DNA from 3 places in the Specibacter sp. NPDC078692 genome. Region 3 is predicted to be linked to each of the others. Evidence: predicted binding sites of a transcription regulator. Region 3 holds the regulator's gene; each other region holds the start of a gene.
The links. The regulator HrcA, encoded in region 3, represses chaperone genes, less so after heat shock. The targets are predictions, from matches to a motif close to TTNGCACTCGNNNNNNNCGAGTGCNAA.

Region 1: the regulator HrcA is predicted to act here: its motif matches at 1,719-1,745, upstream of groL (chaperonin GroEL).
Region 2: the regulator HrcA is predicted to act here: its motif matches at 1,982-2,008, upstream of groES (co-chaperone GroES).

What each region holds. Positions count from the first base shown of each region.
Region 1 covers NZ_JBFBLV010000011.1:32,430-36,431, forward strand. The annotation lists gene AB0O97_RS09770 (uracil-DNA glycosylase) at 1-279, opposite strand, end outside; gene AB0O97_RS09775 (DUF3263 domain-containing protein) at 648-914, shown strand; gene AB0O97_RS09780 (LytR C-terminal domain-containing protein) at 1,002-1,604, shown strand; gene groL (chaperonin GroEL) at 1,908-3,533, shown strand; gene AB0O97_RS09790 (ribonuclease HI family protein) at 3,753-4,002, shown strand, end outside.
Region 2 covers NZ_JBFBLV010000005.1:96,877-100,878, forward strand. The annotation lists gene groL (chaperonin GroEL) at 1-1,413, opposite strand, end outside; gene groES (co-chaperone GroES) at 1,517-1,813, opposite strand; gene AB0O97_RS05565 (ABC transporter ATP-binding protein) at 2,191-3,111, shown strand; gene AB0O97_RS05570 (ABC transporter permease) at 3,108-3,920, shown strand.
Region 3 covers NZ_JBFBLV010000003.1:160,107-164,108, forward strand. The annotation lists gene AB0O97_RS03455 (DUF4870 domain-containing protein) at 1-386, opposite strand, end outside; gene AB0O97_RS03460 (DUF3097 domain-containing protein) at 443-1,309, opposite strand; gene hrcA (heat-inducible transcriptional repressor HrcA) at 1,622-2,635, shown strand; gene dnaJ (molecular chaperone DnaJ) at 2,669-3,808, shown strand; gene AB0O97_RS03475 (16S rRNA (uracil(1498)-N(3))-methyltransferase) at 3,814-4,002, shown strand, end outside.

The sequences.
Region 1 (4,002 bases), on a different contig from region 3:
GGCGAGTTCCTTGTAAATGTTGTTCAGGCTGCGGGGGAGTGGGTGAGTAGCTCTATCCACGGAAAACGCCAGACCCACCGAATGCCCAGGGGTGGGGTAGGGATCTTGCCCCACAATCAAGACCTTGACATCCGCCAGTGGGGTGCCCAAGGCGCGCAACACCTGGGTGGGGTGAGGCAGGAAGCGAGTGCCGGCGTCGTACTCGTCTTGAAGCATGGCACCTAGTTTTCGCAGCGCGGATTCCTGCGGGGCTAGTGCCGCGGCCCAATCGGGCGCCATGTGCGAGAGGGGATCGGATTTCAGGGCGGCAAGGGCCTGCAATTGAGTTGTGTCCCACGGGGGTGGTGGCGGGAGGTCGAAGAGGCTGGGTGAGCTGTCCATAGTGTCCATTGTGAGCCATGCTGAGCCGTTGTGAGAGCGGGCCAGGCGTGGCTTGATTCCTCCACAGGTAGGTGTGATGCGTGTCTTGTTCACAGAAACCCAAATGACAGGGATGTGATTCACCCTTATCATTGACAATGCGGGCTGATGATTGCTGCCCTGCTGAGGATGAGGAATGGAGGGCTGTTGTGGCCGAAGCAGTCCAAACGGAGCACAATCCAGTGGACCCTGCCGCAACGCCGGAAAATTCGGAAGTACCCGAAGCACTGGCAGTACCCGAAGCGCTGGCGGGACTCAGTGCGCGTGAGCAGCAGATGCTCGACCTGGAGCGCCAATGGTGGAAGTATGCCGGCGCCAAGGAACAAGCCATCCGGGAGCTGTTCGACCTCTCAGCAACCCACTATTACCAAGTTTTGAACGCGTTGATCGACACGGAAGCCGCGCTGGCCTATGACCCCATGCTGGTCAAGCGGTTGCGTAGACTACGTACGTCGCGGCAACAGGCCCGGTCCGCACGCCGGCTCGGGAAATGATCCACGGTTTCGCCAACGTAGCCATTCGCCGCCGCGCCTACTACCGCCGTACCAACAGGACCGTACCCACAAGGATGACACTGCACAATGAGTAATTACCCGCGGGATGAATTCGACGCTATCGAGGAGAACTCGGCGCGCCACGGCGTCCACCGTGCTTCGATTGCACCCCAGCGGCGCTCACTGATGCCGTTGATGGTTGTGGGCATCGTTGCACTGTGTGTAGGGCTGCTGGCCTTTTTCATCATGCCGAAGATGCTCAATAACAACATCACGCAGCCGCCGGCCACCGTGAGTGAGACCGCTACCGCGCCGCCGAGCACCACCTCAGCTCCTCCCACGACGCCAGCACCCTCCACGACTCCTGTGGAGACTCCGACGCCGACCCCTTCCCCGTCGCCGAGCCCCGACTCCGTCGTGGACAAGAGCATTCCTGTGGCTATCTACAACGCCACCGGTATACCGGGTCTGGCCGCAAGTTATGCAGGGCGGGTTCAGGTGGACGGTTGGACGGTATCGACAGCCGCCAACTGGAATGGTCAGGCTCAGGCTGCTTCGGTCATCATGTATAGCGGCATTGAGCAGAAGGCAAACGCAGAGGCGCTCAGTGCATTGCTGGGCATCCCTGCCCTGGCGGAGGCGCCGGAGTTTGGCGTGCCCCTCGCCATAATTTTGGGTCCGGGCGCCTAAACGTCGCACGCAGTGCTGGCAGTGTGGGGTTCGAAGTTGCTGCTTAGACGTTCGCCGCAAGCTCATAGTGACGCTCCCGCTTGCACTCTGGGGTGTCGAGTGCTAATTATTGAGTTAGCACTCTGAGGTGGTGACTGCTAGTTTCTAGCTGTTTTGTCGCTGTCAGGGTATTGAACTTTCCTCACTGGGCGAGGGTTTGCCGCTGTTGTAACTAGATCAACAGAGACTGATCCGTCCGTCGCGGGCGCCTTGCGAGGAGATAAGAATCGTAAAAATGACTGTCCCGAAAGGACTGAAGCCTCCATGGCCAAGCTCATTGCATTTGATGAAGAGGCACGCCGCGGTCTTGAGCGTGGGTTGAACATCCTCGCCGACGCTGTCAAGGTAACCTTGGGCCCGCGCGGTCGCAACGTTGTTCTCGAAAAGAAGTGGGGCGCCCCCACGATCACCAACGATGGTGTATCCATCGCCAAGGAAATTGAACTTGACGATCCCTATGAGAAGATCGGCGCTGAGCTGGTCAAGGAAGTCGCCAAGAAGACTGACGACATCGCTGGCGACGGCACCACCACAGCCACCGTTCTGGCTCAGGCTCTGGTCAAGGAAGGCCTCCGCAACGTAGCTGCCGGAGCCGACCCGCTGTCCCTCAAGCGCGGCATCGAGAAGGCTGTTGCAGCCGTCATCGAGCAGCTGCTCGCTTCCGCCAAGGAAATCGAGACCAAGGAAGAGATCGCCGCTACCGCGTCCATCTCCGCCGGCGATCCCGAGATCGGTGCCCTCATTGCTGAAGCCTTGGATAAGGTCGGCAAGGAAGGCGTCATCACCGTCGAGGAGTCCAACACCTTCGGCTTGGAGCTTGAACTCACCGAAGGCATGCGCTTCGACAAGGGTTACATCTCCGCTTACTTCGTAACCGACACCGAGCGTCAGGAAACGGTCCTCGAAGACCCGTACATCCTGATCGTGAACTCCAAGATCTCCAGCGTCAAGGACCTTGTTGCAGTTCTGGAAAAGGTCATGGCTTCAAACAAGCCGCTGCTGATCATCGCCGAAGACATCGAAGGCGAAGCACTGGCAACACTGATCGTGAACAAGATCCGTGGCCTGTTCAAGTCCGTCGCCGTCAAGGCACCGGGCTTCGGCGACCGCCGCAAGGCTCAGCTCTCCGACATCGCCATCCTCACCGGTGGCCAGGTCATCGCTGAAGAAGTAGGCCTCAAGCTGGAAAACACCACACTTGACCTGCTGGGTAAGGCTCGCAAGGTTGTTGTGACCAAGGACGAGACCACCATTGTTGATGGAGCCGGCGACGCCGAGGCCATCGCAGGTCGCGTTGCTCAGATCCGTGCCGAAATCGAAAACTCCGATTCCGACTACGACCGCGAGAAGCTGCAGGAACGCCTGGCCAAGCTGGCCGGCGGCGTTGCAGTCATCAAGGCTGGTGCGGCAACCGAAGTTGAGCTCAAGGAACGCAAGCACCGCATTGAAGATGCAGTGCGTAATGCCAAGGCTGCTGTCGAAGAAGGCATCGTCCCCGGCGGTGGCGTTGCTCTGATCCAGGCCGGTGTCAAGGCCTTCGATTCCCTGAACCTGACCGGCGACGAAGCAACAGGCGCCAACATTGTTCGTGTTGCCATTGACGCCCCGTTGAAGCAGATTGCTCTCAACGCCGGCATGGAGCCCGGCGTTGTTGTGGACAAGGTCCGCTCACTGCCCAACGGCCACGGCCTGAACGCTGCAACCGGCGAGTACGAAGACCTGCTGGCTGCCGGCGTCAACGACCCGGTAAAGGTGACCCGCTCTGCACTGCAGAACGCGGCCTCCATTGCTGCATTGTTCCTCACCACAGAAGCAGTCATCGCCGATAAGCCTGAAAAGGCTGCTCCGGCCGGTGGCGGCGACGACATGGGCGGCATGGGCGGCTTCTAATCCCCACCCCCTCCCCAATTGAATCCGCTGGCGCGTATTCAATTGGGGCCCCTCGGGTGCGTGGGCCCATATGTGGGTTCGCGCCCTGAGTGGGTTGGTTACAAAATTGAAAGGCTCCCTTGCCATTGCTGTAAGGGAGCCTTTTGCTTGCCCTGGCGGTTGGTTGTTGGCGCCCCCTTGTGTGCGTGAGTGTCAGCGGAGTCTGAAAGTATGTAACTTATGACAATTATTGCTGCCGCCGATGGTTCGGCTTTGGGAAATCCTGGTCCTGCTGGCTGGGCTTGGTACGTCGACGATAGCTGCTGGCGGGCTGGCGGTTGGCCACACGGCACCAATAACATGGGCGAGCTCATGGCCGTGCTGGATCTGTTCAAGTCCACGGCCCACCTACCGGAGGAGCCGCTGCACATCTTGTGCGACAGCCAGTACGTGATCAACAGTGTCACCAAGTGGATGCCGGGCTGGAAGC
Region 2 (4,002 bases), on a different contig from region 3:
CTCGCCAACCTTGTGCACAACAACGTAACCGTCGTGGCCAGCGTTCTGTGCGATCCAGCGCAACGGCTGAGCAACAGCCTTACGAACCAGCTCAACAGCAGTTGCGGCATCGCCGGTCAACGCCAGAACGGCAGCGTCTTCGTCGAGAGCCTTAGCGGCCTGTACCAGTGCGGAACCGCCACCGGCGACAATGCCCTCTTCCAAAGCTGCACGAGTTGCTGAAACAGCGTCCTCAATGCGGTGCTTCTTTTCCTTCAGCTCAACCTCGGTGGCTGCGCCAACCTTGATCACGCCGATGCCGCCAGCCAGCTTGGCCAGACGTTCCTGCAGCTTTTCCTTGTCCCAGTCGGAGTCGGTGCGCTTGAGCTCGGCGTGCAGCTGAGCAACACGGTCAGCAACATCCTCAGCCGTGCCAGCACCGTCAACGATGGTGGTGTTGTCCTTGGTGACCGTGATGCGGCGAGCCGTACCCAGTACCTCAAGGCCAACCTGGTCCAGGGACAGGCCAATCTCCGGGGAGACAACCTGTGCGCCGGTCAGGATTGCAATGTCCTGCAGCATGGCCTTGCGGCGGTCACCGAAGCCCGGTGCCTTGACAGCTACAACGTTCAACGTACCGCGCAGGCGGTTGACGATCAGCGTGGACAGAGCCTCGCCGTCGACGTCTTCTGCAATGATGAACAGCGGCTTGTTGGCAGCAAGTGCCTTTTCCAGCAGCGGCAGGAATTCCTGCAGGTTGGAGATCTTGCCCTGGTTGATCAGAACCAGTGCGTCTTCCATGACTGCTTCCTGGCGTTCTGCGTCGGTGACGAAGTACGGGGACAGGTAGCCCTTGTCGAACTGCATGCCCTCGGTGAGGACCAGTTCGGTGGAGGTGGTGGAGGACTCTTCAATGGTGATGACACCATCCTTGCCGACCTTATCGAACGCCTCGGCGAGCAGGTCGCCGATTTCCTGGCTCTGAGCGGAGATGGCTGCAACTTCTGCAACCTGTCCACCCTCAACCGGGCGAGCGTTCTCCAGCAGGCGCTTGGCAATGGCTTCAACCGAAACCTGGATGCCGCGCTTGAGCTCGCTGGGAGCCGCACCTGCGGCTACGTTGCGCAGGCCTTCCTTGACCAGTGCCTGTGCCAAAACGGTGGCCGTGGTGGTGCCGTCGCCGGCAACATCGTTGGTCTTCGTGGCAACTTCCTTGGCCAGCTGTGCGCCAAGGTTTTCGTAGGGGTCTTCCAACTCAACTTCGCGAGCGATCGTCACGCCGTCGTTGGTGATGGTGGGGGCACCCCACTTCTTATCGAGCACAACGTTGCGACCGCGCGGGCCCAACGTTACTTTGACGGTGTCCGCCAACTTGTCGATGCCGGCCTCGAGGGCCTTGCGTGCATCGTCATTAAACTGAAGCTGCTTTGCCATGCGTTATGTCCTTTCACGCAAAGACCCCGCGCCGGTGACTGATCTCGACAGGCTCGATCACCGATCCGGCACGGGGCTTTACAAAAGTGGTTGACGAAGGTCGTTACTTAACGACGATTGCCAGTACGTCGCGGGCAGAGAGAACCAACAGTTCCTCGCCACCGGTCTTGACTTCGGTGCCACCGTACTTGGAGTAGATGACTACGTCGCCAACAGCAACGTCGATCGGGACACGGTTGCCGTTGTCGTCAACGCGGCCGGGGCCCACTGCCACTACTTCGCCCTCCTGGGGCTTTTCCTTGGCAGTGTCCGGGATAACCAGACCGGAAGCGGTAGTCAGCTCTGCTTCGAGCTGGCGAACAACAATACGATCCTCAAGAGGCTTAATAGAGACCGACACTCGGACCTCTCCTTCACACGTAAATTTTTTGGATGCTTGGCAATCTTCTCGCCCATGTTGTGTGGAGCCCAACCGTCGTCGCGGTGCCGGTGATGCTCCCATGGCCAAAAAGATAAGCAAGTTGGCACCCTCAGGGTGAGAGTGCTAACTCTGACTCTAGGGAACTGATTAGCACTCGGTCAAGGCGAGTGCCAGTTTCACGCTTAAAAGTACGACGACGGCGGGCCGGGTTTCGCTCACGGCGCACCTTTGTGTCTGCCCTGGTGGGCGGCGCACTGCACCTGATGCTGACATGGCTGGGTTGACCGCCTAAAACTTCATCTTCCGTGCCCTGAAACGTTGTTGTCGCAAACGCAGCACAGTGCAAAGATGCAGCCATGACCTTAAGCCCTGTTCAAGTGCGTGACCTGAAGAAAAGCTATGGCGCTTTCACAGCCGTGGATGGCATCAGCTTCGATATCCACGAAGGTGAAACGTTTGCACTTCTTGGCCCCAACGGGGCAGGGAAGAGCACCACCATTGAGATTCTGGAAGGATACCGGGATAGGAGCAGCGGCGATGTTCAGGTTCTGGGCGTTGATCCCCAACGAGGAGGCCTGGACTGGAAAGCCCACTTGGGGATCGTGCTGCAGTCTACGGGTGAAAGCGGCAACGTCACCGTGCTTGAACAACTGAATCACTTCGCCGCGTACTACCCTCATCCGCGGAAGGTGGCCGATGTTATTGAGGCTGTGGGGCTGGGCAGCAAAGCCAAAACGCGGATCAGCAAGCTCTCCGGCGGGCAGCGTCGGCGCGTGGATGTGGCGTTGGGAATTATTGGCCGGCCAAAGCTTTTGTTCCTGGATGAGCCCACCACTGGCTTTGACCCGGAGGCCCGGCGCCAATTCTGGGACCTGATCAATCAGCTGAAAAGCGAAGGAACCACCATCTTGCTGACCACGCACTATCTCGACGAAGCGGCCACACTGGCTGACCGGGCAGGCGTCATTGCCGGCGGCAAACTGGTGGACATTGGCCCCATTGACGAGATTGGCGGGGCCAGCGCCCGGGTTCCTCTGGTGCGGTGGCGCCAAGACGGCGCCGACCGTACAGAGCGCACCAGCGAACCGGCAGCTCTGGCCGCCCGGCTGTTCGCAGGACATGGCGGGGAAGTGCCGGGTCTGGAAATCACCCGGCCAAGTCTCGAGGACATCTATCTGGACATGGTGGGTGCTCACGCCGCTACGAAGAATGCCGAGTCGCAGAGTGCCGTGTCAAAGGATGCAAAGCCGTCCGGCCTGGAAGGTGGGGCGGCGTGAAAACTCTGCAGCTAGGAATTTTCCGCATCGGCTACGAACTAAAACTGTATTTCCGACAGGGCGATTCGGTGTTTTTCACGTTCCTGTTCCCGATCGTGATGCTCTCCATCTTCGCCGTCGCATTCAGCACCACAGAAAATGTTGGTGCCGCCCCTGACGGCAGTGGCGGCATCTCCTGGGCCGCGTTTTATGTTCCCGGCATGGTGGCGGCGGGCATGTTGCTCAGCGGCGTCCAGAACCTCGCCGTGGATATTGCCACGGAGAAGGGCGACGGGACACTTAAACGCTTGGGAGGCACTCCCCTACCGGTGTTTTCCTACTTCATGGGCAAGATCGGCATGGTGCTGGTCAGCTCCGTGGCACAGGTAATACTGCTGCTGTTGGTGGCCCGCTTTGCCTTCAACGTTGAGCTACCCACGGACGGCGACAAATGGCTGACCTTTGTTTGGGTCTTCCTCTTTGGCGTGATCACCAGCTGCGTTTTGGGCATCGCCCTCTCCGCGTTGCCGCGCACGGGCAAGAGCGCCACCGCGGTGGTCATCCCACTGGTGTTGGTGCTGCAATTCATCTCTGGCGTGTACTTGAACTTTGCCCAGCTGCCCGTCTGGCTACAAAACTTCGCCAGCATCTTCCCGCTGAAATGGATGGCTCAGGGCATGCGCAGCGTATTCTTACCCGCATCATTCGAGGCCGCAGAAGCCAGCGGGACTTGGAACTTGGGACTCGTGGCGTTGGTAATGGGCGTGTGGCTCGTGGCCGGCCTGATCCTGTGCCGCGTCACGTTCCGCTGGATCCGCAAGGACAGTTAGAACTAAACAGCCAGCGCTCAAGCGCAGCCCACAGCGCACAGCGCAGACCACAGCGCATCCCACAGACGCTATCGCAGCAATG
Region 3 (4,002 bases):
GGGTAGCGGTACGGCTGGTCGTTGTTGACCCGCACGGCGCCAATGATGGCGAAGACGGTCAGGAAAGCCCAGATCAGCAGTGCCAGCAGGGAAAATGCCGTGCCTGAGCCCGGGTTGATCAGCTGCATGACAAAAGCCAGGATGTTCAACAAGACCGCCACAATGGTGGGGATCAAAGTGAAGTTTAGGGCTTCCTTGGATTCCTGTGCCGTAAAACGGCCGCGGGGCGCCATGAACTTGTAAATCAAAAGTGATGGAACGCAACCCAAAATGCCACCGCAATGTGACATGAAAGCCCACTGCTTGTCTTCAGACGGTGTGAGGGGCTGCAATGGTACGGCGCCATTTTCGTTATTTTGGTTCTTCTGGTTGGCCGGGTGGCTCACAGTTTCAGGCCTTTCAGCGTGCGAAGCTACGGGCGTGAAAGATCATTGCCCTGCCTCTAGGATACGGGTGCTGTCAGGAAATCAATGACTTCCTCGACACGACCCAGCAGTGAAGGCTCCAGATCGGAGTAGGAACTCACCCGTGAAAGCAATCGCTGCCAGCCCAGACCGATGTCTTCGGCAGTTGTGTGCGGCCAGCCAAAAGCTTGGAGGATACCCGCCTTCCACTCCATAGTCCGCGGGATAATCGGCCATGCAGGGATGCCCAGAGTGGAAGGTTTGATGGCCTGCCAGACATCGACGTACGGGTGTCCAACGACGAGGACGTTCGCCCGAACGCCAGGCTTCTGCATGAGATTGGCCACAATTCGAGTTTCCTTGGAGCCTGGCACCAAGTGGTCTACCAAAATGCCCAAACGGCGGTTGGGTCCGGGTCTGAAGTCGGCCACGGCGGCGGCAAGGTCGTCAATGCCTCGCAGCGGTTCTACAACGATTCCTTCCACCCGCAGATCATCTCCCCAGACTTTCTCGACGAGTTCGGCGTCGTGCTTGCCCTCGACCCAGATCCGGCTGGCTTTGGCAACCTTGGCACGGTCCCCGGTGACCTTGACGGAACCTGAAGCGGTACGCAAGACCTGCTTGGGTGCGCCAGCCGCTGTGGGGGCGATGAGTTCAATGGGTTCGCCTTCCAGCAGGAAGCCGAAACCGAGTGGGAAGGCGCGGATCTTCTCACGTCGATCGGCGAGTTCCACAATGTGCATGCCGCCGGATTTCTCCAGCCGCACCACAGCTCCCACCCAGCCTGTTTGCACGTCTTCGACGACGAGACCCGAACGGGCCTCCACCTTGCGCAACACCCGTTCTGGCGGGGCGCTGAGGTCCAGGGGGCCCCACTGGTGGTGAGGTACGTCATTGAAATGCATGGAGAAACCTGACTTTTGACGCTCAAGGCAACGCTCATGGCGAACGCTACAGGGTGAAAAGCCATGCTATCGCGTGCTGTGCCCGCCCTCGTGGCACTAGCCGTATAGGGGCATGGCGTGTGCGCGCGGGGTGTCGATAAGCCATGGGTGGGTGGTCTGAAAAAGTATTAGACTTAGCACTTGGTTGGGTAGAGTGCTAAAAGTTAGTTATCAAGAGCCACTGGGCGTACTCGGTGGAAAGCTGATGCGCTGAAGTGACGCGGTGAAGTTTGGGCAAAGTTACGGTGAGAAGGCTGAAGGGAGGTGCCGAGCATGAGTGAACCACGGAAATTGGAAGTTCTGCGCGCCATTGTCGAAGATTATGTGCATTCACGTGAACCTGTCGGCTCCAAGGCTTTGGTGGAACGGCATCACCTGGGCGTCTCCAGTGCCACCATCCGCAATGACATGGCCGCACTGGAGGAAGAGGGGCTGATTACCGCTCCGCACACCAGTTCCGGGCGCATTCCCACCGATAAGGGCTACCGGCTCTTCGTCGATCAGCTGGCTTCGGTCAAGCCACTTTCAGCAGCCGAGCGGCGCGCCATTTCGGTACTGTTGGACGGTCCCACCGATCTTGACGACGTTTTGGAACGCACCGTACGGACACTGGCACAGCTGACCAACCAGGTGGCTGTGGTTCAGTACCCGCGCACCACAGCAGCCACGGTACGGCACATCGAATTCGTTTCATTAGCGGCTCACCAGGTGCTGGTGGTGCTGATCCTCGCCTCGGGCAAAGTGGAACAGAACGTGATTGACCTAGGTGCCGCCGTAGATGAGGACATTCTCGCCGGGTTGCGGAGACTCTTCATGGCTAGTCTGAACGGACTGACTGTGGCCCAACTTCCTGCTGCGGTGGTCAGGATTCCGCTCGAGGTTCCAGTAGCTGAGCAGGCTGCGGCTGCACGGCTGGCCCAAGGTCTGGCGATTTTGGCGCACAGCGCCCGAGAAGACCGCATTGTCATGGCAGGGACGGCCAACCTTGCCCGGTCCAACAATGATTTCCCCTTGAGCATTGGCCCCGTCTTGGACGCTCTAGAGGAGCAGGTCGTACTGCTGCGGCTGCTGGAAGCAATGGCTCAGGACTCGTTGGGCATGGCTGTGGTGATTGGCCGTGAAAACCCTCACGATTCACTGGCGGAAGCTTCTGTGGTGGCCACCAGCTATGTGCCTGGCGAGAACGCCAAGCTCGGAGTGGTCGGCCCAACCCGGATGGACTACCCCAACACGATGGCCAGCGTTCGCGCCGTGGCCCAGTACTTATCGAGAATTTTGGCCGGCTAAGCGGCCACCGATTCAACAAAAGAGAGCAACACTTTGAGTAACCATTACGATGCATTGGGCGTCGCCCGCGACGCAACGGCCGAGGAAATTAAGAAGGCCTACCGCAAGCTTGCCCGCAAGTTGCACCCGGACGTCAACGACGCCCCGGATGCTCAGGACCGCTTCAAGGCCGTCACGCACGCCTATGAGGTGCTCTCGGACCCGCAGAAGCGCCGTGTCTACGACACCACGGGCAATGAAAACGGCAACGATGTTGGCGGCGGAGGCGGCGGCTTTGGCGGCGAAGGCTTCGCCTTCCAGGACATCTTTGAGACCTTCTTCGGTGGTGCCGGCGGTGGTGGCGGGGGACGCGGTCCCGCATCACGCATGCGGCGAGGCCAGGACGCCCTCATCACGGTGCGCGTAGAACTGCGCGAGGCCGTCTTCGGTGTGAACAAAAAGCTCGAAATCGACACCGCCATCACCTGCCCCACCTGTGAAGGCAGCTGCTGCCGGGAGGGCACCTCGCCGACCACCTGCGATATTTGCCACGGTGCTGGCCAGATCCAGCGTCCCATGCGCTCCATCCTCGGCAATGTCATGACGCTGGCCACTTGCAACTCCTGCCAGGGCTTCGGCACCATGATCATTGACCCCTGCAACGAGTGCATGGGCGAAGGCCGTGTCCGCGATCGCCGCACCCTGACCATCAAGGTTCCGGCCGGTGTGGGCACCGGTACGCGCATCCAATTGGCCAATCAGGGCGAGGCTGGCCCCGCCGGCGGCCCCTCAGGTGACCTGTACGTGGAAATGAAGGTCAACAATGACCCGAACTTCATGCGTGAAGGTGACGATCTGCACGCCACTCTCAGCGTCCCCATGACCGCTGCTGCACTGGGCACCGAGCTGAACTTCGAAACCTTCGACGGCGAACAGCCCATCAGCATCAAGCCCGGAACTCAGGCTGGGGAAGTCATCAACCTGCGCAACTTGGGTGTAACCCACCTGCGCGGATTCGGTCGTGGAGACCTGAAGGTGCACATCCACGTGGAAACTCCCACCAAGCCTGACGCCGAACAGGAAGCCCTGCTGAAGCAGCTTGCCGCCTTGCGCGGGGAAACGTTCAGCGAAGGAAAGCTCGTCTCCAGCGGTGGAATGTTCGCCAAGCTGCGTGACAAGCTCGGCAACCTCTAAACGCCATGAGCAATCCAGTCTTCTACGCCGACCCCGCAGAGCTTGCCGGGCTTCTTCCCGGCTCAAGTTACACTCTGGGCGGTGACGAAGGCCGGCACGCCACCACCGTCAAACGGCTCACCTTAGGCGAGCCAGTTGACCTGTGCGACGGCGCTGGGTTGCGTCTATCTTGCACCGTCAGCAGCGCTGAGAAG